3 regions of the Shewanella sp. 5_MG-2023 genome follow, and region 1 is predicted to be linked to each of the others. Evidence: predicted binding sites of a transcription regulator. Region 1 holds the regulator's gene; each other region holds the start of a gene.

Region 1 (12,486 bases):
ATAGGCTTTGGTAGAATGCTTTCGCGGCATACCAATCATGACTGGCAAGTTCGACCCAACAAGGTTGCCCTTGTTTATAGTGTGACACCTTCATACACCTCACCCTGCTGTTGATAATGACTTATAAGAATAAAGGTTTAAGCTGAACCTAAATGACAACACTCTTTAAGTTAAGACACTTTTAAAGCTAAAGTCGAGTTGGCAATAATGGTTGGTTATTCGTATAAAAAATGACATTTAAATAATAAATACAACTTAAAATCATAGCCTTATATAGACAACAGTATCAGCAAGCCATGGCTAGTCACTATCGGTCACAAGTCGTAAATTACACACACCTTTAGTCAAAATGCTAACAGTCACATCCTTACTTGCTAGAAAACGCCCATAAAAAAGCCCTTTTCAAAGGGCTTTTTGGAGGTCATTTCGGTGTTTAAACACCACTTTATCTAGCTAAAGTATTATTTATAAACTGGCAGTAACTCAGCCATCGCCAACAAATGACATGCGCCGGTGATGACACCGAATGCAATAATCACCACAATCAATGGCGTACCACCTGGGACTCTAAAGCTCTTCTCATCAGGGAACATTTTGCGCGATTTGTATGCCATCATGGCTGGCACTATCGCCGCCCAAATGGTCGCCGCTAATGCCGCAAAGCCAATGGCAATCAAGAAACCATTAGGGAATAACAAACCTAATACTGTCGGCGGGATAAAGGTGATCGCAGCTGTTTTAATGCGGCCATTATTGCTTTCTTCAAAGCCAAATAAGTCAGCTAGATAATCAAACAAGCCTAAGGTCACCCCTAAGAATGATGACGCCACAGCAAGATTAGCAAACAAGGTCAACATGGTATTAAGCCATTTACTCGCCATCACATCTGACAGAGCGCCCACTAACACACCCATATTGCCGCCCTGGGCAATAATGTCGCTGAACTGACTACGGGGAATGTTGCCCATGGTTGCCACTAACCAGCAGCTATAAATCACTAAGGCGATAAAAGTACCAATAAAGATGGCTTTTAAAATCACTTTAGGTTGTTTGCCGTAATACTTAACTAGGCTTGGCACATTGCCGTGGTAACCAAAACTGGCCAGCCCAAAAGGTAGCGCCGCTAAAATATAAGGCGAGAAACTCGCCTCACCATCTGGCATTAATAATTTTGCGCTATCAATATCAATCAGCAGATTTCCGATGGCGAGAAAAAAGGTAATTAACATCCCGCCAATCATAATGGTGGTAATGCGATCAACCGCTTTGGTACTGATGATCACCACTGCAGCAAGTACGACGGCAAACACTAACCCTGCGATCGGTTGAGGTAAGTTAATCCCCATCCCCGCAAGGGTGTGATTAACAATCGAGCCACCACCACTGATGTAAGCATAGGTCAGGATGTACAACACAAAAGCAATAGATAACCCGTTAATAATCCGCCAAAACTGGCCTAAGGTTACCTTAGTTAAGGTGTCAAAACTGTCACCGGGTTTAAAATGCAAATTGGTTTCAAGTAGCATCAGACCTGACACCAGCATACAAAACCAAATACCAATTAACATGACTAATGAATAGCCAAACCACATGCCTGCACTGACCACAGGCAAAGAAAACATACCAGCACCGACTGTGGTACCGGCGATGATCATAGCACCGCCCAATAAGGATTTATTTTGCGGTTGAGATTGTGTCGAACTCATAAAATTAGTTATTACCCATGTTCCATTGTGACACTATCAACAATGGTTTTTCGAACAGATAAACGCAGCATACCATTGGCATGATCACGTATTCGGATGACTTCAAATTGATTATCGTTAGCGGATAAATACCCTAATTCTTTTAATTTCACACTCAAATTATTGTAGAGCTTTTTATCATAAAACTCAGGCGCAGTAATTCCATGTAAAGCACCTAAACGCTGAGCCAATAAATGGCTGGCGCTTTCTAAATCAGAACGCTCAATTTCTGGTTTGTAAGCCAGTAAATTAAAGATAATCGCGTAACGCTGTAGGGTCTCACTGACCGTGGCGGACAATAACATTAACTGAGTGACATTACTTTGATTGACTTCAAAGTGATCGCTACCGGAAATTAGCTTTTGTTCAACAAACAAATCAAGCACTTGATCCACATAGGCACTTAAATCTTCAATGCCCATAAACAGCTCAGCTTTCAATAATGGGTAAAAATCATTAACAATTTGCTGGATTTTTTCTCGGCTAAATTCTTCATATTGCACCAAGCAACTGGCGATTAATGAAGGCACTGCCATTAGATGAATTATGTTATTGCGATAATAGCTCATCGCAATCACTGAGCTATCTTCAATTGCGATAATTTCGCCGATGGCATCTGTGGTTGAGGTAAATTTATTCAGCGACAAACATTGCTCAACTAGGTCATGAGCTGAGCCCTCAGCCACCGACGCATACTCAGTATAAGGAACATCCTTTAAGATTTTCAGGTAGAGGTCTAGCTGGGTTTCAAGCTCACTGCGCTGCAGGGCGTTTTGCTCTGAAGCCAGCAGCGCCATACTTGCTAATGTCACCGAACTCGCTGCGGCGGCGCCATTGATGTTAGTCATCACTTTATTGGCCAATACATTTACTGCTGGCGTTAACCATGATGGCTTTTGATCCGGATCTTGAGCAATTTCTTCACGCCAATTTGGCGATTGTTGATTTAAAAATTGCTGCACATTGATTGGCTCGCCAAAGTTAACGTAACCTTGGCCAAAGTTGCCTAATTTACGCAGCGCACCAAAGACCTGCCACACTGATTCTTTTTGCTTTTTCTTACCGCTTAACTCTTTATGATAGGTGGACACTTCCATCACATGATCATAACCAAGATAAACTGGCACTAAGGTTACTGGGCGTTCAATGCCCCGCAGTACACAGTTAACTGTCATCGCTAACATGCCGGTCTTAGGCGCTAATAAACGACCGGTACGAGAACGACCACCTTCGGTGAAGTATTCAACCGAATAGCCTTTAGCAAATAACTGATCTAAATACTCACGAAACACTGCGGTATAAAGTTTATTACCGTTAAAGCTACGACGAATAAAGAAAGCACCACCACGGCGGAACATAGGGCCTGCTGGCCAAAAGTTTAAATTAATACCGGCGGCAATATGCGGCGGCACCATGCCTTGGTAATACAAAATATACGACAGCAGTAGGTAATCCATGTGGCTACGATGGCAAGGCACATAGACAATTTCATGACCATCATGATGCAGCTTACGCACTTTTTCAGCGCTTTTAATGCTAATACCGCTGTATAACTTATTCCACAACCAAGTAAGAAAGCGCTCAGCAATACGCACTAAGCTGTCTGAGTAATCCGCTGCAATTTCATCTAAATACTGAATCGCTTTTTCGCGGGCTTTGTCTTCAGGAATTTTTTTATTAAGCGCTTCTTCTTTTATCGCTTGAGCAATGGCATCAGACTTTAATAATGAGTTGAACATTGCCTGACGATTTGGCAGTTGTGGGCCTGTCATCACTTTACGTTGGCGTCTAAAGTGCACTCGCGCCACACGGATAAGTTTATGCGCAATACTGACATCAGTGCCGTGTTCATCAGCCATATAACGTAGCGACATAGCATTTGAGAATTGAATAAAGCTATGGCGACCTAAGAACAAAATCATCAACCATTTACGTAACCAGGTCGGGTTTTCACGCTCAAATACGGCTGCGGTCATGGTGTCATCTTCTTTACCAGGGATACGTCCCCAATACAGACTCACTGGCACCAATTGAATATCAAGTTGATCATTTTTTTTATGTAAGGCTAATAAGCTGGTGAAGTTATCAATAAATTTTTCGCCACTTAAACGCTTGCCAAATAGAGGCTTACGACCTTCAATACACACAATTCTAGGGGTATTTAAGCCATCAACGTCTAGTCGCTCATAAGGGCTCGGTAAGCCATATTTGGCGGTCACTTCATTTAATGCCGCAATATCACTGAGTGATTCTGTCTTCATCACATAGACCACTGGTTTATCTGGGTCTAAGTTCAGATCGGCAAAGGGATCTTCAGGCACAACAACCGTGTGCACCATCAGTTTTTGAATCCAACGTAATGATTTTGCTATGATTGAGTCAGGTTTTAACATGAGTGTTCGCATATTCAACATCAATTAATTGGCCATAGAATACCAGATAATGGTTCAGTTTCACTAACAAGGGTCTATACAGAGAATATTTGTTCAGTAAAAATAGCCATATCCGAATAACAACCAACCTATTTTCAATCAACACTACTGTATAAATATACTGTTTAAACAAACGATGTGAGAAATAGCCAATTTCATCGGTTTAAAAAGCTGACTTACCTTCATTAACTAAATAATTAAATTACATATACTTAACCGTGCCCCCATATATAGCCAACAAGAATTAGATGATAATAGTTAAATTAATTTGGTTAATACTTGCGCGACCACCGATACTGTATATAATGACAGTCACTGTATAAAAAAACAGGAATCAATATGAGACCTTTAACGCCACGCCAAGCTGAAATATTAGAGCTAATTAAATGTAATATCGCCGAAACAGGTATGCCGCCAACTCGTGCAGAAATTGCAACTCGATTAGGCTTCAAAAGCGCCAATGCCGCTGAAGAACACTTAAAAGCACTGGCAAAAAAAGGCTGTATTGAAATTATTCCTGGTACCTCTCGCGGGATCCGCATGGTGCAGGTGGAAGAGGAAGTTGAAGCAGGCTTACCACTTATCGGCCAAGTTGCTGCAGGTGAACCTATCCTTGCTCAAGAGCATGTTGAACAGTATTTCCAAGTTGACCCAGAAATGTTTAAGCCCAATGCTAATTTCTTACTACGCGTTCGAGGCGACAGTATGAAAGACATTGGTATTTTAGAGGGCGACTTATTAGCAGTGCATAAAATGCAAACTGCCACCAATGGTCAAGTTGTAGTGGCACGTCTTGAAGACGATGTAACCGTGAAAAGATTTGAAAAGAAAGGCAATATTATTTATTTACATGCTGAAAATGCAGAATATGAGCCGATTAAAGTTGATTTAAGTTGCCAAAACCTAACGATTGAAGGGCTTGCTGTTGGCGTTATTCGTAATGGAGGTTGGTTATGAACACATTAATAGGCAATGCACCGCGTCACCCTGGATTATGGGTAGATATGGCATCTGATCCCTTACCCACTAAACAAGGGATTGAAACCAAGCGCACCCAAAACCAAGGCTTAACTGAATTGACTCAATTATGCAGTCAGTTAGCCATTTTAAGTCAGCAAGGCCGTTGGATTGTACTGATTAATCCGCCGCATATCGGTTATAAGCAAATTCTTGCTAATGCCAATGTTCGTATGGACAGAGTATTGTTAGTTCACACCAAAGATGAAGTCGAAACCCTGTGGGCGATGGAAAAAGCGCTCACTAACGGTACTTCAAGTGCAGTAATTACTTGGACACCACCATTAGATGCCCGCGACAATCGCCGCATTCAATTGGTTGCCAAAAATGCCTTAGCCCAAGGGCTTATCATTGAAGATGTAAATACTCACTTACCTGAAGGCGACCCATTAACGCAAACTTTAGCAGTACCGACTCGGGTAAACCTTACCTCGTTTCACTAGTAAAATATGACTAAAAAAGCCCTTCACTACGCTGAGGGGCTTTTTTTTGCACTTTTTTCAGCAAATTAGATGATAAAGTGATCTTGATCAATATTTAATCTCCAAGTAATGTAGTTAACAAGGTAGTAACAATTTATCGTACTGCCGAGAATAAATGTCAAAAAGATACAAACGCTATTAAAAGATTGAGCTGGTACCGTGCGGTATAGAAAGCCTTGAATGTAAAGCGTCAAATATAATTGATAAGTTCAGTATTAGGTACAAGTGTGGCACCGTAACGTAATAACATAATTGAGTTTTCAAGCTCAAAGCCACCGTGTACTTTGAAATGATCAAACTTTTTCGGGTATGAAAAGTTTGCATAGAGCAGAGTATTACTGTGTGGCTTTTCTTTGTAATTGCAATTCGCAATTAGCAGAGGAGTAGTCTTGTGAAGCGATTGTTGTACGGATTAATGGTGGCGTTGCTTGCAACCCCACTCACAGCGGCAGAGATGCCCTTAAACATGACTCAAGGTGTAACAGAGATCAGTGGCCAGGTTTACGACCTGCATATGATTATTTTGTATATCTGTTGCGCCATTGGTGTCGTGGTCTTTGGGATCATGATTTATTCCATGATCTATCACAGAAAATCTAAGGGTGCAGTTGCAGCCGACTTTCATGACAGTACCAAGGTTGAAATAGCTTGGACAGTATTGCCATTTCTAATCCTAATTGGCATGGCAATCCCAGCAACAAAAACGCTGATTGCTATGGAAGATCCCAGCGATGCTGAACTGACAGTCAAAGTGACGGGCTCTCAATGGAAATGGCATTACAGCTATTTCAATGAAGATGTCGAGTTTTTCAGTTTATTATCTACCCCAGCAGACCAAATTACTGGCACCGCAGATAAAACCGACACCTATCTTTTAGAGGTCGATAAGCCGCTGGTTTTACCAATAAATCGTAAAGTACGTTTTTTAATGACCTCGGATGACGTTATCCACTCTTGGTGGGTACCAGCATTTGCCGTTAAAAAAGATGCAAATCCTGGTTTCATCAATGAAGCTTGGACTAAAATCGATAAAATAGGTACTTATCGAGGCCAATGTGCCGAACTATGCGGTAAAGATCATGGCTTTATGCCTATTGTTGTTGAAGCCGTTTCTGAAGCAGACTTTGACCAATGGCTAATCGACCAAAAGCAATTTGCTGTCGATGCTAAAGCCGCTGCACAAGCCTCACTGAGCCAAACCCTTAGCTATGACGAGTTAATGGCCCAAGGCGAACAAATCTACATGGGTCGCTGCGCGGCTTGCCACCAACCTAATGGTGCTGGTTTACCTGGCGTCTTCCCTTCCCTAATTGGCAGTCCAATGATTAAAGGCCCAGTGTCTGGCCATATCGATATTGTCGTTAATGGTAAGCCTGGCACTGCGATGCAAGCGTTTGCCAAGCAGCTAACGGCAACTGAAATTGCTGCAGTAGTCACTTATGAGCGTAATGCTTGGGGTAATGACTCTGGCGATACCGTGCAAGCGGCTGATGTGAGTGGCAATGGGACAAATTCTAGCGCTACACCAACCACTGCAGACGCTCCTAGTGCAGGCACTTCTACCGCAGACACGTCAACGCCTGTGACTTTACCAGCAAGCTTACCTACAGCTGAACAACTTGAAGACACTGCAACACAAGCTGTGACTAAAGCGGCAACACAAGCAGCAGAAGTTAAAGCTGTGGTATTGGATGACTTGACGATGGATGAGTTAATGACCATGGGCGAGCAAGTCTATATGACTAGCTGCGCTGCATGTCACCAAGCTGCTGGTACTGGCTTACCTGGCGCGTTCCCTTCATTAGTAGGCAGCCCACTCATCGTCGGTCCAGTGACGGATCATCTTAATATTGTCATCAATGGTAAACCTGGCACGGCAATGCAAGCATTTAACTCGCTACTTACGCCACAACAGCTTGCTGCAGTGGTGACTTATGAGCGAAATGCCTGGGGTAATAACTCTGGCGATGCAGTTCAGGCTGCTGATGTTGTTGGTCACGGAAAGTAAGGGATTAAAATGAGCACAATTACACAAGATTCACCAGCCGCTCACGACGATCACCATGATGACCATCATCATGGGGCGCCAAAAGGCATTATGCGCTGGGTTTTAACCACTAACCATAAAGATATTGGTTCAATGTATCTGTGGTTTAGTTTCATTATGTTTTTAACCGGCGGCGCAATGGCCATGGTCATTCGTGCTGAGTTATTCCAACCCGGTTTACAGTTAGTTGAACCTAACTTTTTTAACCAAATGACCACAGTCCATGGCTTGATTATGGTATTTGGCGCAGTCATGCCAGCCTTTACCGGCTTAGCTAACTGGCTCATTCCAATGATGATTGGTGCGCCAGATATGGCACTACCGCGGATGAATAACTGGAGCTTTTGGATTTTACCTTTCGCGTTTGCGATTCTACTTAGCTCGCTATTTATGGAAGGTGGAGGCCCCAACTTTGGCTGGACTTTCTATGCACCACTGTCAACAACCTATAGCCCTGATAGCACAGCATTATTTGTGTTCTCAGTACACATTATGGGCATAAGCTCGATCATGGGTGCCATTAACGTGGTGGTGACCATTGTTAATATGCGTGCTCCGGGTATGACTTGGATGAAGCTGCCATTGTTCGTCTGGACTTGGCTGATTACCGCCTTCTTGCTAATAGCAGTGATGCCGGTATTGGCAGGTGTAGTAACCATGGTACTGACTGATAAATACTTTGCCACCAGCTTCTTTGATGCTGCTGGCGGCGGCGACCCTGTGATGTTCCAGCATATTTTCTGGTTCTTTGGCCACCCCGAAGTCTACATCATGATTTTACCTTCATTCGGGATTATCTCGGCCATTATTCCCACCTTTAGCCGTAAAAAGCTTTTCGGTTATGCCTCCATGGTATACGCCACCTCAAGTATTGCGATTTTGTCCTTCCTAGTTTGGGCGCATCACATGTTCACCACCGGGATGCCAGTATTTGCAGAGCTATTCTTCATGTACTGCACCATGTTAATCGCAGTGCCTACTGGGGTGAAAGTGTTTAACTGGGTTGCAACTATGTGGCGCGGCTCAATCACCTTCGAAACCCCGATGCTGTTCGCCATTGCATTCATCATCTTATTCACCATCGGTGGCTTCTCTGGCTTGATGCTAGCGATCACCCCAGCGGATTTCCAATACCATGATACTTACTTTGTGGTAGCGCATTTTCATTATGTACTGGTGACTGGCGCAGTATTTTCCATTATGGCTGCAGCATATTACTGGCTACCGAAATGGACAGGATACATGTATAGCGAAACATTAGGTCGTTGGCATTTCTGGTGCAGTGTTATTTCAGTGAATGTACTGTTTTTCCCAATGCACTTTTTAGGCTTAGCAGGCATGCCACGTCGTATTCCAGACTATGCAATTCAGTTTGCTGACGTAAACCAAATTGTCTCTATTGGTGGTTTTGCCTTTGGTTTATCACAACTGATTTTCCTCGCTGTGGTACTGAAATGTATCAAGGGCGGCGAAAAAGCTGCGGATAAGCCATGGGAAGGTGCTGAAGGGTTAGAGTGGACTATTGCCAGTCCTGCGCCTTATCACTCATTTACCACCCCACCAGAGGTTAAATGATATGAGCCAGCCAACAAAATCAAACCGTAATTTACTTATTGGCCTAGTACTGGGTTCAATAGGTATGTTCGGCTTTGGTTTTGCGCTAGTGCCTTTGTATGACGTGCTTTGCGATGCCTTGGGGATTAATGGAAAAACCCAAAGTACTGCCAGCAGTTATGAGGCTGTGGTGATTGATAAAGACCGTACTGTAACCATTGAGTTTATTGCCCAAGTACAAAGCAATATGCCGTGGGAGTTTGTGCCAAAAGTGAACCGCATGCAGGTTCACCCCGGCGAACTCACACGTACTGCGTTTTTAGCGAAAAACTTATCTTCAAATAACCTCGTAGGCCAAGCAATACCCTCGGTATCGCCAGGCCAAGGCGCGGCTTATTTTAATAAGACCGAGTGCTTTTGCTTCAATCAGCAACCCCTAGCAGCAATGGCCGATGCTGAATTACCGTTAATTTTTTACGTGGATGCGGATTTACCTGAATCCATTAACACTTTGACTCTCTCTTATACCCTCTATGATATTACAGACAAGCAGACTGCAGCCATAGAGCAAGGAGCAGCAAGATGACAACAAAACATGAAAACTACTACGTGCCAGCGCAAAGTATCTGGCCAATTACCGGCGCTATCGGATTATTTCTGATTGCATTTGGCGCAGGTACCTACATCCAACAACTTTCAACTGAAGAATCTTCTGGCGGCTACACCCTAATCGCGGGTATTGCTGTAATTATATTTATGCTGTTTGGCTGGTTTAAAAATATCATTGATGAGTCAATGTCAGGTTTATATTCAGCGCAAATGGATCGCTCTTTTAGACAAGGCATGAGCTGGTTTATTTTCTCAGAAATCATGTTTTTCGGGGCATTTTTTGGGGCATTGTTTTACGCTCGAATGGTAGCAATACCTTGGCTCGGCGGTGCATCAAATAATGCCATGACCCATGAGGTATTATGGCCAACATTTGAAGCCATTTGGCCGCTAGTGAAAACCCCAGATGGTACCACCACTGAAGCCATGGGTTGGGGCGGATTGCCGCTGTATAACACCCTCATTCTACTGACCTCTTCAGTCACCTTGCACTTTGCCCATGTGTCGTTAGAAAAATCAAAACGTGGCGCACTGAAGGTTTGGTTAGGACTGACTATTTTGCTGGGTATCGGCTTCTTGTTTTTACAAGTTGAAGAGTATGTCCATGCCTACCAAGAAATGGGGCTCACACTCACCTCAGGGATTTATGGTAACACCTTCTTTTTGCTAACTGGCTTTCACGGTATGCACGTCACCTTAGGCACAGTATTTCTAATAATCCTGTTCTTTAGAGTATTGAAAGGTCACTTCACCCCAGATAATCATTTCGCCTTTCAATCCGGAAGTTGGTATTGGCATTTTGTTGATGTGGTGTGGTTATGCTTATTTATTTTCGTGTACGTCTTATAAGGCTGCAAAGCTAATAAGGTCTAGGATTTGGGCTTATCCAGCCAAATCCTAAGGCCAGTAACAATAACAACATCACTAACGCAGAAAAGATCACTCGACGACCTAAATATTGGCTCATAGATTGTTTATTTTCCGCTTTAACCATAATAAATAGGGCTCTGGCTAAATTAAATAATATGAATACAAGCAGCAGTACTAAAACAAGCTTGAAAATAACTAAGGTATCTAAGGTTCCCACGGGCTCTCCTTTGCGCGTTTGGCGACTTTCTACTGGGTTATTGCTAGTTGTTACTGTGAGTGTGTTTTCTATTTTGGTCAAGCTCGGTTTATGGCAACTTGATAGAGGAATTCAAAAACAAGCTTGGCAAGCCACCTTAAGTGAAAGGCAAGCGTCCAGTGAATTGGATTACCACACTTTTTTAACGCTAGATAGCAGCGGTCCACTAACGGGTTATCGCATTAACGTCACCGCTAAGCCCGTTAATGAACAAATATTACTGCTTGATAATCAAGTTTATAACGGCCAAGTGGGTTATCTGGCTTATCAAGTATTTGCAATATCAGCCACAGAGCCATGGCTACTGGTTGAACTAGGCTTTACTGCAGCGAATAAAGACCGCCGCATATTACCCGATTTAGCGCCATTGCCTGCGGCGCAATATCAGCTCACAGGTCGAGTGTATCAGCGCCAAACCAATCCCTTAAGTGACCAACTTTATGTGGAACAATTTACAGTAGAAAACCGTGACGTGATCCGTTTTCAAAATTTAAATCTCGTGGCCTTAGCAGAGAAAATAGGTCATCAACTGGCACCGGCAGTACTGCAGCCAGATATAACACCGAACATGACACTAGCAAAACCATGGACACCTATTCCACTGTCAGCCCAAAAACACCAAGGCTATGCATTGCAATGGTTCACCATGGCAGCAGTATTTTTATCGCTAATGCTATGGCTTGGTTGGAAAACATTTAAGCCTAAAATTAAGACCTAAAGTTAAAACCTAAATACAAGAGTAACTAAATTAAAAATAGTGACTTAAGTAAAAAAACTCATCCTATAACAAAAACAGTCGTAACAAGAGGAGCAAGTATGAACTCCCCAGCAAAACCTAAAGGTAACAAGACATTATATCTACTGCTGCTGGTATTTATTTTACCGGTGGCTATGGCTAAATTAGTCTTGAGCCTAGATTTATATAACGGCGCCGCCACTAACAAAGGTGAGCTAATCGACGCACAACTTAATTATCAAACCTTAGCCATGACCAACCCGCAGCCGCATATGTGGCAGCTGGTGTATTTATTACCAAACCAATGCCTAGAACAATGTCAGCAACGTTTGTATGTCATGCATCAAAGCCATATCGCCTTAGGTAAACATCAAGATCGCGTCAGCCCAATTATTTTACTCACCCCAGATAGCGACACCGCAATTTTAACTAAACTGCAAGTGCCGTTTGCTACAGCCAGTGCCAGCCCTGCAATGGCCGCATTACTGACAGAGCAGCAAATGATTATTGTCGATCCCCTTGGTAGCCTAGTCATGAAATACCCAGGTATTATGGGCGAGCAAGAAAATATTGCCCAAGGTAAGTCGATGATTGGCGATTTACGTAAGATGCTTAAACTATCGAGGGTCGGGTAATGGTGATAAAAAACCTGCTCAAATTTACCTTAGTATTTACCTTTACGGTGATATTAATGGGTGCCTACACTCGGCTGTCAGATGCAGGCCTTGGCTGCCCTGA
Region 2 (7,849 bases), on a different contig from region 1:
TGGTGATATTTTTACTTTTTAGATTAATTAAATAACTATGAAGTATTTTAAAATCATTAATTTGAGTGTTTATTGTTCAACTTTGTTGATGTTACTACTGTTGTAAATTGTTATATTTCCTCTCACTTATGCTAAATCGTAAATTCTTAGCTTGTTTCTCAAACTCGAAGCGTTAGGTTTTAACGATATCTAAAGCCGTTTCACCTAAGCCGTTATGACCTATTAAAGACTTTAGTTCTAAACTGGTGAAGGGCAATAGCTCTAAATGCAGTTCATACCACTTGTAAGTGTTTATAAGCGACTATTCGTTGCGATTGGTAATTGTGCTGCTTGTACTCAAGCAAGTCATTTGTAAGTCTCCTTAAGCTCAGTTACGTAACTGTTTAAGAAGAGTATGTGATCCGACATCATGTAAATACCGTATGTAAGTGAGCTTCGCATTGCCAAAATAGCAAAGTAGATTATAAATTGCTTAATTTGGCTGAAAAACCCACAGTCAGTACGTTTGTGATAAATAATGCTTTACCTTTCGCAGTGGTTTTAGCATAATGCATTCCGTCAACAGGGGTATAGTTCCAATTGGTAGAACAGCGGTCTCCAAAACCGATGGTTGCGAGTTCGAGTCTTGCTACCCCTGCCAAATTTAGAAGGCCTAGCAGAAATGCTAGGCCTTTGTCTTTTCTGGCTTTTATTGTTTTAGTCACTACAAAACTACTTTTAAACCCACACCACTTATATGAAGCATTTTCTATTCGGTGACCAAACGGTGACCAAATGGTGACCACAGCTTTCTTGGTACGGCTAATTTTTATGTTTGACTGTTCAAGTAGAGTTTTGGATATTTAATGAAATTGCTTAGACTAAATAGTGTTATCGACTCCACCGGTATGGGGAGATCAACCATCTACAAATATATGGCAGATGGTTCCTTTCCTAAACCTGTTTCATTAGGTGCTAGATCTGTTGCTTGGGTTGAAAGCGAAGTTCACGAGTGGATCAGTAATCGGATTAAAATTAGAGATAATCTTTATTCGTCTAATACAGATTATTCGACTGACCCCAGCTGATTTGCTCCAAAGCTTAAATGGCCATTACACTTGAAGCTTTGGATGATTAGCTATCTCTAAGCTCTAAAATCAGTGAGGATGTTTGACCACGTAATGTTTAACATTGAGCTGTAGATTATCCCCTGATTTTACTTTCTCTACAGTAATAGCAAACTGAGTAGAAATTGATAAAGTTTACTGTACAATTATAAAAATATTCAGAAGAAAATAGGTATCGTAAATTTACCTTTCGATATGTATTATTGAGGCTCATTTGACGAACTTTACAGCAAAATTTTCAGGTCATCAGACCTTCCCGTTGCGTTATGGGTGGCTTTACAAGTATGCCGAAACTGACACATCTAAACTAACTAATGTAGATGAACTCATGGTTGAATGGGGCGTCGGTAAAAATATGGTCGAAGCGATTAAGTATTGGGCGCGCCAAGCTGGTGCTGAGCAAGATATTGGCCCGTACAGTGTTGTGCATAGTAATGATCCATTTTTAGAAAATATCGAGTCACTCTGGATTATTCATTGGCTACTTTGTCACGATCATTTTGAACTTACATCGATTAAGGTTTTCTTCAATTACTACAACGGCTTAACTGTAGATAGAAGTGTTTTCTTTGATTTCTTACAACACTTGTTCTCAAAACAAAACTTCATTGCAGATACTAAGAAAACACAAGTATTAAAAGCGCCATCAGATAGCAGCTTAAAGAAAGACTTAGGCGTTTTATTTTTGATGTACACCAGCAGTGCTTCTTCTAAGAAAACTGAAGATAGTTTCGCATCTCCACTTTCTGAATTAGGTTTAATTAAACAAGTTGATAAATCTTCATATTCTTGTGAATTAGAAGAGCGCGCCACTTTGTCTAATGAAGTATTTACATTTTGTGTATTAGAGTATTTTTGTTATCTAAAAGAAAGAAACAAATTGGCTCGAACGCTTGCATTTGATTCGTTCTTAATGGCACCTGGAAGTCCAGCGAGAATCTTCAGAATGTCACAGTCAGAAGTCGAACGCAGACTTGACGCAGTTACAAGGCTGACTAATGGAGCAATCGGCTGGACCGATACGCAGGGGTTGCGTCAAATACAAATTACAGATGAAAGTGTGCTTTCAAAAGACTCGAATCTAGATTTTTTAAAAAAAATGTATAAGTAGGCTGCAGTGTCAAATCTAAAAGAACATATAGACGTTAACATCAGATATTCTCGTGCTACGCGAATAGACACCGATTTGGACTCTAAAGGTCAGTTTTTCAACGGTTTTGTTTTTCACGGTACTGCGGCTCATTCATTACGAGTAATTAGCGAGAATTATGCTCAAGCGAAAAGAAGAGTGTTTACAGTTACTGGGCCTTACGGTTCAGGTAAATCTACAATTGCACTGCTACTTGCAGGTCTGCTAAGTGATAAAAGTTCGTTAAGAAAGGTAGCTAAGACGATTGTTGGTGATACTTATGCAAAAGAGCTCTATAAAAACATCAAGGTTAAAAAGGGATGGCTAACTGTTAAATTTGTTAGTGACTTTTCTGATCCTTTAACGTCTTTATGGGGCGCTATATCAAAAGAATGTAGTGCTCACGGTATCGCTGTTGCAGCAAGTGTACTTGACACTAAAGATTTTATTCGTCAGTTAAAGAGTCTAAAAGTCGAAGTTGAAAAACAATTCGACGGCATTATCATTTTGTATGATGAAATGGGTAAATCTTTAGATTATTTAAATTCACAAAATGCAGATTTACAGTTTTTCCAAGAACTTGCAGAAAATGTAGAACGTTTAGATTACCAATGCCTTTTTGTTGGGTTCTTACATCAAGCGTTTGCTGAATATGCAAGAGGTTCTAACCAATCTTCACGTGATAGTTGGGCAAAAGTTCAAGGTCGATATACCGATTTGCTGTTTAATGTTTCAGAAGACGAAACCATTACACTACTTGGAAGTAGCATTGTCCATAAAGATGGATATGAGCCAAAAGTTGGTGTTGTAGAAAAAGTTCTGCGTGCTTTAAGTTCAAGTTCAATTGCCCAAAAAGATGAAATTTCAATCAAATTAGCTAAGTGTTTACCGCTGCATCCACTTTCAGCTTTGCTATTGGGTCCTATCTCTAAGAGACGTTTTAGTCAGAATGAGAGAAGCACATTCAGCTTTTTGAGTTCTGCAGAGGCTAATGGTTTCCAAGATTTTATCAAGGGGTCAAGTACATTAGATACCAACTACCGCTTATCAAATCTTTATGATTTTCTGAACACTAACCTAGAACACCTTATTGCTGCTTCACCTGATTCGCGAGCATGGGCAGCTGCTAAAGATGCAGTAGAGCGAGCTGAGAGTCGTAATAATGCGGATTCAGTAGAAATCGTAAAAATAATATCATTACTTAACTTATTTGGCCGTCGTTCAAATATCTTCGCTTCAACAGAAGTGATTGTGTCTGCGATGGATGAGTCTTTATCTACAATCAAAATCAAAGATTACTTAGATGAGTTGATTAGGGAAAAAATCATTATCTTCAGAAAGCACCTAAATTCATATGCGGTGTTTGAAGGTAGTGATATTGACCTCGAAGAAGAGCTGGAAAAGTTTAGAACTCAAAATGAAAACTCTGAAGAATGGAAAACGCGCCTTTCTGATGAAGCAGACCAAGTTGTAGCGAAAGGGCATTACCATAAAAAAGGTGTTTTTCGTTGGATGTTGAAAACAGTGTGTGTGGGAGAATATGATCATGCATCGTTTTCAAAGAAAAATCTAAATTCATCGCAGTTTTCGGCCTTTATTCTGCTGCTAGATGATGATGCTGCGAAGTTGTCTGCTGACAATCACAATGTCGTTTTTGGTAGATCTACGAGCATTCAAGAGCAGATAAAAAGTATTATTTTAGACCTTTTAGGTTTAGAACATATAGCTAGGACTAATTCAACGCTACAGCATGACAATATTGCGAAACGAGAATTAGACGCGAAACTCTCGCTACTGAGGGTAGAGTTTAATACTTTACACCAGAAGTTTTTTGAACAAGCAAATTGGTATTTCAAAGGGCAAAGGCTAAATGTAAAGAACTTTTCAAGTGTTGCTAGCGAATTAGCGGATCAAGTGTTCAATAAGTCACCAAAGTTAATTAATGAATTAATTAACCGTGCGAAACCATCAGGTACTGCGATTGCCGCAAGAAATAAACTCCTGTCTTTGATGGTTAATGAGCACTTTGAAGAAAACCTAGGCATCGTCGGTTATCCGCCTGAGATGGCAATGTATAAGTCAGTATTGAAAAATTCTGGAATACACTTGTGGACAGCTGAGTCTGGTGAATGTGAGTTCTCAGCGCCATTAAAATCAAGAGATGAAAATCTTTACCATGCTTGGGCTGCAGCGTTAGAGTTAATCAAAGCTAACAAACAAAGAATCGTAACAGTAAAAGAGATTTACGAGCTTTGGAATAGTGAACCTTACGGAATTTCTTTAGGTGTAGTCCCTATATGGACTTTGGCACTGTTATTGTCGCAAATCGATACACTTGCCTTTTATGATAAAGACGTAACCAATAAATTTGCGTTTATCACAGAGCCGGATGACGAGTTTGTAAATAAAGTATCAAGAGCACCTGAACAAGTCGGCGTTCGTTACTATGAAGTCGATGGCGTAAAAGCATCGCATATCAACTCATTACATAGAGTTCTGTCAGCTCAAAGCCATGAAAATGGAACCCTAGCAGTAGCTCAAGGCTTTGTTGGTTTTGTTGCAATGTTATCGCCTTTTGTAAAAAGCACACAGACAATGTCTTCAAAAACTAAAGAGTTCAGAAGAGTGGCACTTGCCGCAAATGACCCTAATAAGTTTTTGCTAGAAGACTTACCAAAGCTATTTGAAACAGATACTGACGAAGCATTAATTGAGCAAATTAAAACGACTATTTCAGAGTTAACTCTTCGTCATAATGAATTGCTGAATTGGTTTATTTCATTGGTTAGTGATTCATTTAACGGTTTAGACGATGAGTTAGTTCGAGTAGCAAAACTCGTTGAAGACTACAGTGCAGATTCTTCGTTAGTTACTTTTGCGCGAAGAGTTGGTGAATGGAATAAAGCACGTGAGTTTGATTGGGTGTCCAGTTTAATTTCTTTCTTATCAGGTAAAGCAGAACGTAACTGGAATGACCTAGCTATTGAGAAAGCAAAAGTTGAACTGGCTAAATATGTAGAGCGCTTTAACCAAGCAGCATACTTTGCAGACAAAGGCGTTAAGTCTTCTCCGGAACTAGAGAATAAAGATCACACTCAACAGCAAAATAAGATTGATGAGATACTTAGTGGTATGTCAATAGCTGAACAAACAGTTGTATTACGCAAACAGTTAGACAAAATTTTAGGGGTAGTTAATGAGTAATGATAAACAAGTCCATGTACTTGGTTTGTCTGGTGGTAAGGATAGCGCCGCTTTGGCGCTATACATGCGTGATAAACACCCTGAAGTCGATTTAATCTATTATTTTACTGACACGGGCAAAGAACTGCCGGAAGTTATTGATTTCGTGAATAGATTAGAAGGTTATGTCGGTAAGAAAATTATTGATCCATATGAGGAAATCTGCACTTCAAATCGTGAGAGAAAAGATTTCGATTATTGGTTAAAACAGCATAATAATTACTTACCATCTCCTCAGGCTCGCTGGTGCACGATTCAAATGAAGTTAGTACCATTTGAAAAGTGGATCCAACAATATCTTGATGATGGTTATGAAGTGGTAACTTATGTCGGTATTCGTTCTGATGAGCCATATCGCGAAGGGTATCAAGTTACTGCAAATAAGAATATTACTGTAAGAATGCCTTTTAGAGAGGATGACATTGATCTACTAGGTGTTAAAGATATTCTACAAAATGCAGATTTGTTTTCTGATACGGAAGAAGCAAAGAACAACCCTAAATCGTCGCAAGCGAAAGGGCTTCCTGGTTACTACGACTGGCGTTCTCGAAGCGGTTGTACATTCTGTTTTTACCAAAGAAAGATCGAATGGGTAAGGCTTAGTGAGTTACACCCTGAGGCATTTAAAGAAGCTAAACGATATGAAAAAGCCGCTGAAAATGATAAAGGCAACGGTACGTTTTATTGGTTAGGAAAAGATACCCCTTTATCTAGCTTAGAAGACCCTGATCGAGTAGCGCGAATCAAATCAGAACATGAAAAGAAGCGTACACGCTTTTTGAAGCGAAAACGTATTAATCCACTTAAAGTCATATCAATAGATGTTGATAGGGATTTCATGGATGAAATGTATGACGAGCAAGAAGGTGGCGGCGCCTGCGTGACTTGTTATAAGTAAAAGGTCGATTTAATAAAATACACGCGAGATAGAGTAGGTTTTTCAACCTGCCCTATCTTTTATTTAACAATCGTTACTGATTATGCGTACCAATATCTTTAGTGATTCATCATAGAAAGACAATCTAAAGCTTCTTCTTGCTTCCTCAATACTTAAACCAATAGCTGTTAAAACATACGAAGGTTTTATTTCTCTAGATGAGCAAGCAGAACCTTTTGATACACAGATATCTAGTGAGTCACTTAAAATGTTACTTACTCTTTCATCTAGAAACTGAATGTTAATGACGTTTACTAGGCTGTTTTCGCAGTTTAATTTGAACTGTATTCCTTTCGATTCCAGTAAAGCTAAAAAATCTTTCCGAATTGTTAATAGTTCATCGTGATTAAATTTGAAGTATTCGGTTGCTTTATGTAAGCCAGTGATTAGAGGTGAGGGTAGTGTACCGCCTCGTATATCTAATTGTTGACCAGCGCCATGAATAACAGGTTCAATTTCACAGGTTCTTGCATCTCGTATGTAAGCAAAGCCTATCCCTTTAGGACCACCAAATTTGTGTGCTGAAACTGACATTGCTGCAAGGTTCATATCTATAACGTCGATGTCTAACTTACAAAATGATTGTGCCGCATCGCTGTGGAAGAGTATGTCATGTTCGTAACATACTTCACCGATTTCTTGAACTGGACTTATTGAGCCTAACTCATTATTAACATGCATAATGGACACTAGAATAGTGTCGTTTGTTATTGCATTTTTAACAGCTTCTGCGGTTATGATACCTTGGTTAGTAGGCTGTAAGTATGTAACTGTAAAGCCTTTAGTTTCTAGAAACTGACAAATGTTGAGTACACATTTATGCTCGATAGCAGAGGTTATGATATGTCTACCTTTACTTTGGTTAGCGAAAGCTAGGCCTTTTATGGACAGGTTATTAGCTTCAGTTGCGCCACTAGTAAAGATAATTTCACTCGGGTATGCGCCTATTTTATCAGCAATATATTCTTTTGCTGCTTGTACCGCTTCATTAGCAGTTAGACCAAGACTATGAGTTGATGATGGGTTTGCATAGCAGCTTTTAAAAGCTTGATCCATTTCAACAAGTACATTGGGTAAAACGGGAGTTGAAGCTAGATAATCAAGGTAAAGCATTGAATCACCGTGAAATATTGGCAGTAACGTTAATGTCTATCTAATAACGCTATTCTTTAATTTGGTGTTGTAGAGAGTAACTCTTGTTTTATGCATATTGCAATGCTTAAGGAGTTTTACTTTAGCACTAAGAAGTAGGTGATAGCTTCTTGGGCTCTCTTTACAAACTTCTTTTACAAGGATACAAAACTAGGGGACTACTAAAGCATAAACGTAGTGGAATTTATGTATTAGTTTACGTAGTGTTATTTTACTCACATTTTCCATGACATTCAGCAGCTTAATGAGTTGTAGCACTGGTATGTAGTGGCATAGTTAATT
Region 3 (12,486 bases), on a different contig from region 1:
TTTGTCGGTGGTGGTGCAGGTATGGCGCCAATGCGTTCACATATCTTTGACCAACTTAAGCGTTTACAGTCTAAACGTAAGATGAGTTTTTGGTATGGTGCTCGTTCTAAGCGTGAAATGTTCTACGTAGAAGATTTCGATGGCTTAGCGGCTGAGAATGAAAACTTTAAGTGGCATGTTGCGTTATCTGATCCGCAAGCGGAAGATAACTGGGATGGCTACACAGGCTTTATTCATAACGTATTGTACGAAAACTACTTACGTGACCATGACGCACCAGAAGATTGTGAGTTCTACATGTGTGGACCTCCAATGATGAATGCTGCGGTAATTGGTATGCTTAAAGACTTAGGCGTTGAAGATGAAAACATCTTACTCGATGACTTTGGTGGTTAGTGACTAACTGCTAACCCTTTGCAAAAGACATTGAACGTCATAAATTGCAGCTAGCTGACACGGTGGTCACCATTGTTAAGCTAGCTGCAATTTTTATTTTAGGGACTTTGTAGTTTAGTCGTTGTTGCTTTAGCCACTGTTGCTTTAGCTAAGAATGATTTAAACATTAACCATATAAAAATTGAGAATTTGAACATTTACATGATAAAAATTTCGATGAAGACGCTGGCAGTATTTTTTGGTTTGTTGATTTTAGTCGGCTGTGGAACTGAAGATAAGATAGTGTCACTGTCAGGCAATACCATGGGGACCACTTATCATATAAAAGTGGTACGTAATGAGCGCCTGCCAACCACTCAACTACTACAAGCTGAAATTGATATCGCTCTTGAGTTAGTTAATGATCAAATGTCCACTTACAGACCGAAGTCAGAACTATCACGTTTTAACCAGCTAGGTGTTAATCAACGCCTGAAAGTTTCAGCGGATACAGCCAAGGTTTTAAATGAAGGCTTACGCCTTTACGACACGACTCAAGGCGCGCTGGATATTACCTTAGGGCCATTAGTTAACCTATGGGGCTTTGGTCCTGATAAGCGCCCAACAGCGATCCCAAGCGCTGAAACGATTGCCGAGATGAAAGCTAAATCGGATATTCATGGTTTTAGTGTCAAAGATTTAACTGTCACCAAGTTAAGCCCTGATCTCTACATTGATTTATCTTCCCTTGCTAAAGGCTATGGTGTCGATAAAATTGCTGCACTACTCAATAAATACCAAGTAGAGGGATACTTAGTGGAAATTGGTGGTGAGATTAGCGTTAAAGGTGTTAAAAATGACGGCAGCCCATGGCGTGTTGCAGTTGAGAAACCTTCGAGCCAAGGGGCGGCTATTCAACAGGTGATAGAGCCTGGTAATATGGCGCTAGCGACATCTGGCGATTACAGAATTTATTATGAAGAAAACGGCGAGCGTTTTTCGCATTTAATTGACCCTAGAAGCGGTTATCCAATAAAGCATAAGTTAGCGTCAGTAACCGTTTTGCACCCTAGTAGTATGACTGCAGACGCTTATGCAACTGCAATGATGGTATTAGGTACGGAAGAGTCTTTAGCGTTAGCTGAGCGTGAGAAACTGCCAGTTATGCTGATTGAAAAAGACGACGATAATTATGACGTATTTTATAGTGAGTCGTTTGCACCTTACATTCGTTAATGGCATTTAAAGATTTATTTGATGACCAATTTAGCTTGGAGAATATGATGAGTACTTTTATCGCAGCATTTGTGGTGTTGTTATTATTTTTTTTATTAATGTCCGTGGGCTATATCGTGAAGCGCAAGGCGGTTGAAGGCAGTTGTGGTGGTTTAGGTGTTTTGGGTATTGAGAAAGCTTGTGATTGTGATGACCCATGCGATAAACGCAAACGCCGCATGGCTGAAGCTGAAAGAGAAGCAAAACTGAATCAAAACCGGATTATCTAGTGCGCCAGCATTAACTTTAAGCCCACTTTCAAGTGGGCTTTTTTACGACTGTTACAAAATTTACAAAACTAATTACAGCTAACATTTACCCTTACTAGTGTGATTATTGTCACTATTAAAAACCAGCAGAATTAGCTAGAGATGTGATTCTATTAAGAAATATTCAAACGTGAAAATGCTGAAGCGAGATAAGAACCTAAGTTATAATGATAATAGTTATCAATGACTAAGTTTATGATAATAAAGGGGAATTGTTTTTTGAAGTCACATGTACTATGCTGGTCGAAATTGATCCAGATCAATCTAGCATTTAAGGACTAAATCATGAAAGGCCATCCAAAAGTAATTAGTCAGCTTAATCGTGTACTGACATGTGAGCTCACTGCCATTAATCAATATTTTCTTCACGCGCGTATGTTCAAGCATTGGGGACTCGAAAACCTCAATGAGAAAGAATATAAAAAATCTATTCAAGATATGAAACATGCAGACAAGTTAATTGAGCGGGTATTGTTTTTGGAAGGTTTACCTAACCTTCAACAATTAGACAAGTTACGCATTGGTGAGCATTGCGAAGAAATGTTTGATTGTGATCAGCAAGCGGTAGTCGAGCAGTTGGTCGTTTTACGAGAGGCGATTAAGCTTTGTGAAACAGAGCGCGATTACGTTACTCGTGATTTATTAGAAGATTTACTTGAAGATGAAGAAGAGCATCTAGACTGGATTGAAACCCAAAAAGAGCTGATTAACCAAACCGGTATTCAGAACTATCTTCAATCACAAATTAAAGATTAATAGGACATTATCATGAAAGGTAATCCAGAAGTTATTGCAGCTTTAAATGCATTATTAACCGGTGAGTTGTCAGCGATGGATCAATACTTTGTACATGCACACATGTACGAAGATTGGGGATTTGATGAGCTTTATACGCGCATCTTACATGAGTCAGATGACGAAAAAGCCCATGCTGCTAAGTTAGTTCAGCGCATTCTTTTCTTGGAAGGCACGCCAGATGTTGCAAGTCGTGAAGCATTAAACATCGGTAAAGACGTAGAAGAGATGCTTAAAAATGACTTGAGCTACGAATATCAAGTTGCTGATCATTTACGTGAAGTCATCGCTTTATGCGAAGTAAAAGGCGACTTCCAAACCCGTGAAATCTTAGAAGTACTACTTGATGATACTGAATCTGATCACATGTATTGGTTAGAAAAACAAATTCGATTAATTGATCGCGTTGGTTTACAAAATTATCTGCAAACCAAAATGTAATCATTGAGTTTGCTACAAAACAAAAGCCTAACTGAGTTAGGCTTTTTTTATGGGATTTTTAAGCGTTATATGTATTGGTAACGCTATAGTTTGAACTGATTAATCATATTGGTTAGCTCCACATTGATTGTGGCAATATTATCCGTTTCATTTCGCTGCATAATGCCTTCATCATTTAAGGTTTCAACCATATCGTGAATTTGGTGCATGCTTCGATTAATTTCCTGAATAACAATATTTTGCTCATTTGCTGAGGTGGATATCTGGCTATTGAGGGCATTGATTTGAGCAACAATAGTACTCATGGTTTGTAAATTATCAGAAGTATTACTGACCTCAGTAACCGTGTCTGAGCAGGCTCGTTCAGTACTGCCAATGGCCGCCACCACCGCAGTGGCTTCAGCTTTTAATTTTGCCAGCGCGATTTCAATTTCACTGGTACTTGTTTGGGTGCGACTGGCAAGGGCGCGCACTTCATCTGCAACCACAGCAAAACCACGCCCTTGCTCTCCGGCCCTTGCAGCTTCAATCGAGGCATTAAGCGCTAACAGGTTGGTTTGCTCTGCAATACTCCCAATCACATCAACAATGCTTTGAATACTGCTGGTTTCATTATTCATGTGCTCGACATTACCAGCAGTTTGATGGATTTCAGCAGCTAAACCTTGGATACCCACTTGGGTTAAGTTAATGGTCTTCAGTGATTGCTCGCCAGTAATATTAGCCTCATTAGTATGCTTGGCTGCGGTTTCGGTATTCTCAACCACAGTGACAGCGGTATTTGATAGCTCTTCAATGGCGGTCACAATTTGGGTTGTTTCATTGGTATGGGCTGTCAAAATTTGTTCGCTGTTTTGGCTATAGTGCTGCAGCTTATCAATACCGGTAGATAATTTAATTGTCGATTTATTGATGGCTAACAACATGGTTTGTAGTTGTGAAATAAAGGCGTTAATTCCGAGGGAAATTTTTCCGATATCGTCATCATTTTTGACTTCCAAACGACGGGTTAAATCACCATTACCTTGAGATAAGCCAGTGACTAAGTCACGTAGTTCATTAATCGGTTGATAGAGCTTATTCAGTAGTATTAATAACGCCACAACAGATAAGCCAAGTACCAATAATATGATGCCGCTGAGTTTTAATGTGGCATTAACAAGCGGTGCGAAAGCTGTTGCTTCATCGAGGGTGACAATCACATACCATTGGTTGTTATCAATTAAAGGGATTTTTTGACTAGCAATAATCGTGCTAACGTCATTTATATCACTGAGCGCCCATGAGCTATCCTGACCGAGAATACTTTGATAGATCTCGCTTAGTTGGCTATTGCTGCTGATATTGTCTTTTTGATTAGTTAAGGCTGAATTAGAGGCTAACACTAAGCCATTTTTATCAATAATAAAGCCAGTGGCACCTTCAATATCTGCTAATGCTTGTAGTTGCAGTTGCAAGTAGTCAAAACGTAAATCCGCCATGATGATCCCGCCATCAATTGGATGCATAACCCCGACCATAGGTATACCGTCTGTACGGGTAAAAAACACTTCGCTGAGGGACAAGGTATTTTTTTGTTTGCCGTTTTGGTACCAAGGACGAGTGCGGGGATCATATTTATCGACTACACCGACGCCGTCAGGAAAAGACTCTGAAGCAATAGAGGCAAAGGATTGGCCATCATCAAACCCCATAATGACTTTAGAGACGCCACCTAATTTGGCTGTGTATTGAGTCATGGCGACATGGCCGGCATCCACATTGTTATGACGGTATAGACTCGCGAGTTCAGTTACCGCGGAAGTGGTGCGATTAAATGAGTTTTCTATTTCACTGACTTTGGTTTTTATTTGGTGGTGGATGTCGGTTGTCAGCTTGTCTGTTATTTGTTGTTTTAATAATTGGTGAGTGACCAGCCCGCTAATGATCAAGGCGAAAGCTAATAGAATTGTTAACGCAAATAGTAAACTCGCTTTAAAGCCAAACTTGTTCATAACTCACCTAATTGTATTATTATTTTTGTTTGATTGTACCTGCTTATAAATCAAAATATACCCTAAGCTCATAAAAAAGTTAGTGATTTGCATCATGTAATGTTGATTTTGTTTTTGTGTTGTCTGATGTTTAGTGTTCTTACTGTTATTTATTTGTATTGCAAATTAGCGCTATTTTGTAATTTGAAGCTTTCAACGCGACTGGTGATAAAGGTTTAATTTGAACACTGTTTTTATATACAGTATCATGATGTCATTCAGTGACTTCTTTATGAAAACGCCATGCGTAAAATTATCCACATTGATATGGATTGCTATTATGCCGCAGTTGAAATGCGTGATTTTCCACAATTGCGTGGTAAACCTATTGCTGTAGGTGGGCGCAGCGATCGCCGTGGTGTTATCAGTACCTGTAGTTATGAGGCGCGTAAATATGGCGTTCGTTCTGCTATGTCGAGTTATCAGGCATTAAAACTCTGCCCAGATTTGATATTGGTGCCAGGCAGGATGGAGGTTTACAAAGCGGTTTCGCTGCAAATCCGTGAAATATTCCATCGTTATACAGAATTAGTTGAGCCGTTATCATTGGACGAGGCGTATCTTGATGTTACTGATTGTGATGCATGTAAAGGTAGCGCCACCTTAATTGCTGAGCAGATCAGAGCTGAAATCTTTACGGTAACCGGGCTTACTGCTTCCGCGGGAGTCGCACCGATTAAGTTTTTAGCTAAAATAGCTTCTGACTTAAATAAGCCTAATGGTCAATATGTGATCACGCCTGCTGAGATCCCTTCGTTTATAAAATCATTATCCTTAAGTAAAATCCCTGGGGTGGGAAAAGTAACCTCGGCTAAGCTTGCAGCGCTCGGGCTTGAAACCTGTGAAGACGTGCAGCGCTACCCGAGTGACAAGCTCATCAGCGGTTTTGGTAAATTTGGCCGCGTGTTAATTGAGCGCACTCAAGGTATCGATACACGTCAAATAAGCCCAAATCGTATCAGAAAGTCGGTTGGGGTTGAGACCACCTTAGCCCAAGATATTTTTACTATAGAGCAATGCAGCAATGTCATGCCGCAGTTAATCCAAGAGCTTATTAGCCGGGTGCATCGCAGTGCTAAAGACCGGCAAATTCATAAACAGGTAGTAAAACTTAAATTTAACGATTTCAAGCAAACTACCATTGAGCATCGCAGTGATGAAATGTCGCTTAACTTATTCCAGACATTGTTAACTCAAGCACTAGAGCGGGCCAATGGCCGAGGTATAAGATTAATCGGTGTCAGTGTTGGTTTAGCTGATAATAGCCAGCCAGAAGTGGTTACAGATGATAATAGCGAGCAATTAGATTTGCAGTTCTAGTGATTATCGCTAGAAACAAAAAGGCTGCCTTTTCTTATATCAAGAATAGAGCAGCCTTTTTATTAAGCGCGTAATTTAATAGAGAGTTAAAGCTCAGCCTTTTGCTGGAATACGCTCTAGTACCGCAAGCAGTAGTTCCCAATATTGGCCAACAGTGGTGATATTCACCATTTCGTCTGGGCTATGTGGGAAACGAATGGTTGGGCCAATAGAGACCATATCCATGGTTGGGTATGGTTCTTTAAATAGTCCACATTCAAGACCGGCATGGATAACCATAATCGTCGGGTCTTTCTTATAAATATCATTATACGTTTCACGGACAATGGCCATCACTGGTGAGCTATTATCAGGCTTCCAACCAGGGTAAGCGCCTGATAGATCAATGCTAGCACCTGAAAGGTTTGCTAATGCCGTTAATTGCGTTTCAATTTGCACTCGGCCTGAGTCAATCAATGAGCGGATAAGACATAGCACTTCAACAGATTCGTTGTCAGTGTTAATCACTCCGACGTTAAGCGATGTTTCAGTCACACCTTCAACTTCATCGCTCATACGCATTACGCCGTTAGGGCAGGCGTGCAGTAAATCGATTAAGGTATTTTGCGCATCTTCACTCATGACTTTTGCTGGAGCGTCAATGGCTGCAAGTGTTAGCAACATGTCAGGGTCAGCAATTGCCAGCTCTTCACGAACAATCGCTTGATATTGAGCAATGGCTTGCTCAAGCTTGGCTTTATTTTCGCTTGGCAGCATAAAGTTGATGCTAGCTTCACGGGGGATAGCATTACGTAAAGAGCCGCCAGTGAAGTTAACTAATTCAATTTGTAAATCATCACCATAACTAAATAAGAAACGGGCTAATAATTTATTGGCATTGCCGCGACCTAAATGAATGTTGACGCCTGAATGGCCGCCCTTTAAACCTGAAAGGGTTAAGCTAAAGCTGGCATTGCTTTGCTCAGGTGCTTGCCATGACATAGGAACGCTTAGCTGTGCATCAACACCGCCAGCGCAACCCATGTAGATTTCGCCTTCTTGTTCTGAGTCAGTATTAATTAAAATATCAGCATCAAGGTAACCAGCTTCAAGGCCGAAAGCGCCAGTCATGCCCGCTTCTTCATCAATGGTAAGCAGCACTTCTAATGGACCATGTTTAATGTTGTCAGCGCCAAGAATTGCTAACGCTGAAGCCATACCAATACCGTTATCAGCACCTAAGGTGGTGCCCTTGGCTTTTAGCCATTCGCCATCTACATAGGCTTCAATAGGATCTTTTTCAAAATCATGCACTTTATCGGCATTTTTTTGTGGAACCATATCAATGTGGGCTTGTAATACCACAGTCTTGCGTTCTTCCATTCCAGCATACGCTGGCTTTTTAATGATCAAGTTACCGACTTTATCTTCGACGACAGGCAAACCTTTCGATTTAGCCCATTGCTGGATATGTTCACTAAGTGCTTGTTCAAACTTGGATGGATGCGGAATCGCACAAATTTGTTCAAACCATTGCCATAATGGCTGGGGATATAATTGATTAATGGCGGTCACGAAGACTCCCTAAATGCTATGAATGTGGGAATAGATGCGCTGAAGTTTACCATATTGTCGTTACTAAGTAGTGACCTAGAGCAAGTAGAGAGGCTGGGTTAAATTAATTTTTGTAAATATATTTTAACTCTATCGTAAAGCTAAGCTTATATACTTTAACCACCATTGGTCGTTATGATTTGTGATTCAGCACCTGAAATTACTGATTAGCAAGCAATAATAACAATCTATTTAAAAAGGATGCCCCATGTTTCAAGTCAATATCGTTGATGTAGCAAATGATCAAGCCATTTTTGAAGGCCATGGCTGGGACGCCGTAGTGGTAGTCGCCACCGATTTAGCCGCCATTGCCCAAGATGAAATAAAAATACTCGCCAAGCATGCGAAACAAATCGATCAGCGCATTGGTCAGTCGGCAACATTGTTACTGGCGCCCGGACTTGCGGGTGGCAGACTGATTGTCGCCCCAGTTGTTAATGCCACTAATGAATACAGTGATGTGAGTGTGTTTGCCAAAGCAGCTAGAGAAGGCGTTGTTATTGCTAAGGCTGCGGGAGCAAAACAACCGCTGTTGGTGGTAGAAACCAGCCAAGATAAGCGCTATCAATTTGCTAAACAGGTTGCTGCACTTGCCTGTGGTCAGGAACTATGGCAATCACTGGAGCTGCGAGAAGCCACAGCAATTACCCCAGCATTTAGCGCCATTGGTTTGCTTGGCAGCGACAATTGCAGTGGCCTGCTCAATGCTGTCGAAGCCGGTAAGATTTTGGCAAGGGATCTATGCGGCACTGAGCCAGAAAGAATGGCGGGGCCAGCATTTGCTGATTATTGCGTTGAGGCGCTAAAAGACAGTGGCTTAGCAATCAGAGTCATTGAAGAACGTGAAGAGTTAGAGCGCGATTACCCGCTGCTTTGCGCAGTAGGGAGAGCCTCATTTAATGTGCCTCGGCATCAACCTCGCGTGGTTAAACTGGAATATGTGGCAGAGGGCGCCATTGATCGCACCTACTTGTTTGCTGGTAAAGGAGTTATTTACGATACTGGCGGCGCAGATATTAAAGTCGCCGGTGGCATGGCGGGTATGAGCCGAGATAAAGGCGGCGCTGCAGCGGTGGCAGGCTTAATGAAAACCTTATCTATCTTAAAGCCCAAAGGCATTAGAGTGATAGCAGAGTTAGGTTTGGTGCGAAACAGTATTGGCAGCGATGCCTTTGTTCCTGATGAAATCATTACCAGCCATGGCGGTGTTAGAGTGCGTATTGGTAATACTGATGCCGAAGGGCGCTTAGTGCTGGCAGACTTATTATCTCACTTAAGACTTCAGGCAATGACAGCAATTAAGCCGCAAGTATTTTCTGTGGCAACCTTAACCGGCCATGTGGTGCGCTGTTATGGCGGCTATACCGCACTAGTCGAGAACAAAGTGGCACAACAAGCTGGTATGGGTCACACCCTAGCTGGCATTGCTGAGCAATGGGGCGAACCATTTGAGTTATCTAGCTTGCGTCATGATGATTTTGCCAAGGTACATAATATCTCTGGCCAAGGGGAGTTATTGTCATCTAATAACGGCCCTTCTGCCATTACTGCCAGAGGCCATCAATATCCCGCAGCATTTTTAATTAATGCTTCAGGCTTGGGCCAACATGGCACAGGCTCTGCCATGCCATTGCCTTTTGCGCATCTTGATATTGCCGGTAGTGCCACAGAAGGCCATAGTTTGTATGGGAAACCCACAGGCTCGCCTTTGGTAACTTTATTACAAAGCGTTTTGGGCGGCAATGTGTAGTTTGTTTTTTGCTCAACCACTATATATTGTGCTATTTAGTGGTTGATTGTTTGCTAATGAGAACTCTAAATTCTTAATTTGTCATACAAGTGTGCTTTTATTTCATTTTTTGATTGAAATATAAAATAATTAAATAAATACTTGTAATAAAATTACACTTTGGTATTATTCCTCTCGTTGGACAGCGACGGTGCTTTCCAATTCTAGTTAATCCAGGATGGATATAGTCTCCAAGGAATCGAGTGATGAGTTGTCTCAATGGATTGAGAAAAGTTTGTTCCAAGGAACCGAGCCAAGCAAGACTAGGTTTTCGCAACTTTATTTGGAGTATGATTATGTCTTCTACAGACAGCTATACTATTTATGGACAAGGCACTTGGTTAAATCCAGCTGTTCTGTCTTTTGGCATTTATGCCATGACGTTTAAGGGCTAACCCTCCTTATTCATTGATTTACCGTATCAACCCTTTTTTCTGTCGCCTTTGGGCGGTTTTAGACAACAAGTAAATTGGTTCTCTATTGCCAATTTACTTTTTAAGTTTTATCACTTAATTGTGATGCAGTTTTCCTCTCCCCATACGGAAAACTTTTAACTTGTCTGCCTACTCTTTTGAGTAGGCATTTTTTTTGCCTGAAATTTATCAACCACTGGCTTTTCATTGAGTTAAATTGTCTTTCATACGAATATAAGTGTTTAGTTATCTAACATGGCTATAAACCTTATAAGTACCTATAATCCGAACGAATTAATTCACCTCTGATTTTGACTGTAATTAGCCAGTAGCGGCTATAGCAGCCAATTACACCCCCTTTTCAAGGAACAAGGCTTCATGTTAGAGAAACTGTTTAAACTCAAAGATAATCAAACGAATTTAAAACAAGAAGTTGTCGCGGGTCTCACTACCTTTCTCACCATGGCTTACATTATTTTTGTTAACCCTATGATGTTAGCTGATGCCGGCATGGATCATGGTGCAGTGTTTGTGGCCACTTGTTTAGCCGCGGCAGTGGGCTGTTTAGTGATGGGCTTAGTGGCCAATTACCCCATCGCATTAGCGCCGGGTATGGGGCTTAATGCTTTCTTCACTTATACCGTTGTCGGCGAAATGGGCTATAGCTGGGAAACTGCACTTGGCGCAGTATTTATGTCTGGTATTTGTTTCTTAATTTTATCTTTGGTGAAAATTAGAGAATGGATAGTTAACAGTATTCCAATGAGTCTGCGATTAGGTATTGCCGCGGGTATCGGTTTGTTCTTGGCCTTTATTGGCCTTAAAAGCGCCGGTATTGTGGTGGCAAGTCCGGCAACATTAGTCACTATGGGGGATATCACTTCATTCTCAGCTGTGATGGCTGCGGTGGGGTTTTTCTTGATCATTGCTATGGTACAGCGTGGCTACAAAGCGGCGGTGATATTAAGTATTTTCATTGTCACAGCCATTGCATTGTTAGCTGGTGAAGTGAGTTATAACGGCGTTATGTCGATGCCACCATCGATAGCACCGACATTCATGAAAATGGATTTATCCGCAGTGCTTGAAATCAGTATGATTTCAGTGATATTTGCCTTCTTGTTTGTGGATTTATTTGATACCTCAGGCACCTTGGTTGCAGTCGCGCAGCGTGGCGGATTTTTAGATGAACAAGGGCGTTTACCAAGAGTGAAACGCGCCTTAAGTGCAGACAGCTTAGCCACCATCGCAGGGGCGACGTTAGGAACATCAACGACCACTAGTTATATTGAAAGCACGGCAGGCGTTAGCGCCGGTGGCCGTACTGGCTTAACCGCTGTTGTCGTCGGTTTGTTGTTTATTGCTGCATTATTTTTTGCCCCACTTGCCGGCATGGTACCCGCTTATGCTACCAGTGGCGCCTTGTTTTATGTGGCGATTTTGATGATGTCTGGCTTAGTCAATGTTGAGTGGGAAGACTTAACAGAAGCGGCGCCTGTGGTCATTGTGTGTTTATTGATGCCATTAACCTTTTCAATTGCTAATGCCATAGGGTTTGGTTTTATCTCTTATGCGGTGATTAAACTACTTACTGGCCGTTTTAAAGAGTTAAATCTTGGTATCTTGTTTATTGCGGCACTATTTTTAGCTAAGTTTATTTGGGGTTAACCTTGGCTTTGCTCGCCATAACACCTGCTGAGTAAGCTCATGTGTGGGTTATCAAGCTGTAATTAAGCAGCAATGATAAATTAGTGATTTTTGTTAAGGGTTATGCAATGCATAGCCCTTTTTTATGCTGTATAACAAATAAATATAGTATTTGTTTACTCAATTATGGGCTTTACTATGAATTATTCGCTGAATTAGGTATAAAAATATTTCAGTCAATATTTTTGAGTTTGAAAAGGCAGTCATGACTTACAAGCGGGTCGTCGTAAAATTAGGTACCAGTGTCTTAACTTCGGGCAGTAACAAGCTCGATAAAGCACATATGGTGGAACTGGCCAGACAAATGTCTGTGCTTGTGCGTTCAGGTATTGAAGTTGTATTGTGCACATCTGGCGCAATAGCGGCTGGTCGCGAACATCTGCAATACCCCGTATTGCCCGATACTATGCCCAATAAACAATTATTAGCCGCCGTGGGTCAAAGTCAGCTTATTTTAGCTTGGTCAGAACTGTTCA

The links. Region 1 encodes LexA, which represses DNA repair genes until DNA is damaged. Its sites were predicted from a motif close to TACTGTATNNNNATACAGTA; they were not measured.
Region 2: the regulator LexA is predicted to act here: its motif matches at 1,243-1,262, upstream of Q4557_RS07295 (DUF4007 family protein).
Region 3: the regulator LexA is predicted to act here: its motif matches at 5,375-5,394, upstream of dinB (DNA polymerase IV).

Annotation. Positions count from the first base shown of each region.
Region 1 is NZ_JAUORC010000042.1:4,343-16,828, reverse strand. It holds gene Q4557_RS18685 (VOC family protein) at 1-94, opposite strand, end outside; gene mtr (tryptophan permease) at 462-1,706, opposite strand; gene plsB (glycerol-3-phosphate 1-O-acyltransferase PlsB) at 1,718-4,138, opposite strand; gene lexA (transcriptional repressor LexA) at 4,517-5,134, shown strand; gene Q4557_RS18665 (cell division inhibitor SulA) at 5,131-5,637, shown strand; gene coxB (cytochrome c oxidase subunit II) at 6,068-7,684, shown strand; gene ctaD (cytochrome c oxidase subunit I) at 7,694-9,298, shown strand; gene Q4557_RS18650 (cytochrome c oxidase assembly protein) at 9,300-9,863, shown strand; gene Q4557_RS18645 (cytochrome c oxidase subunit 3) at 9,860-10,735, shown strand; gene Q4557_RS18640 (DUF2909 family protein) at 10,746-10,973, opposite strand; gene Q4557_RS18635 (SURF1 family protein) at 10,984-11,730, shown strand; gene Q4557_RS18630 (hypothetical protein) at 11,829-12,383, shown strand; gene Q4557_RS18625 (heme A synthase) at 12,383-12,486, shown strand, end outside.
Region 2 is NZ_JAUORC010000009.1:153,227-161,075, reverse strand. It holds tRNA gene Q4557_RS07305 (tRNA-Trp) at 564-640, shown strand; gene Q4557_RS07300 (AlpA family transcriptional regulator) at 846-1,067, shown strand; gene Q4557_RS07295 (DUF4007 family protein) at 1,321-2,217, shown strand; gene Q4557_RS07290 (hypothetical protein) at 2,293-5,439, shown strand; gene Q4557_RS07285 (phosphoadenosine phosphosulfate reductase family protein) at 5,432-6,376, shown strand; gene Q4557_RS07280 (cysteine desulfurase family protein) at 6,440-7,528, opposite strand.
Region 3 is NZ_JAUORC010000012.1:19,042-31,527, forward strand. It holds gene nqrF (NADH:ubiquinone reductase (Na(+)-transporting) subunit F) at 1-396, shown strand, start outside; gene Q4557_RS08640 (FAD:protein FMN transferase) at 613-1,611, shown strand; gene nqrM ((Na+)-NQR maturation NqrM) at 1,659-1,880, shown strand; gene bfr (bacterioferritin) at 2,205-2,675, shown strand; gene bfr (bacterioferritin) at 2,688-3,155, shown strand; gene Q4557_RS08660 (methyl-accepting chemotaxis protein) at 3,239-5,149, opposite strand; gene dinB (DNA polymerase IV) at 5,432-6,508, shown strand; gene Q4557_RS08670 (aminoacyl-histidine dipeptidase) at 6,602-8,062, opposite strand; gene Q4557_RS08675 (leucyl aminopeptidase family protein) at 8,310-9,851, shown strand; gene Q4557_RS08680 (NCS2 family permease) at 10,682-11,971, shown strand; gene proB (glutamate 5-kinase) at 12,216-12,486, shown strand, end outside.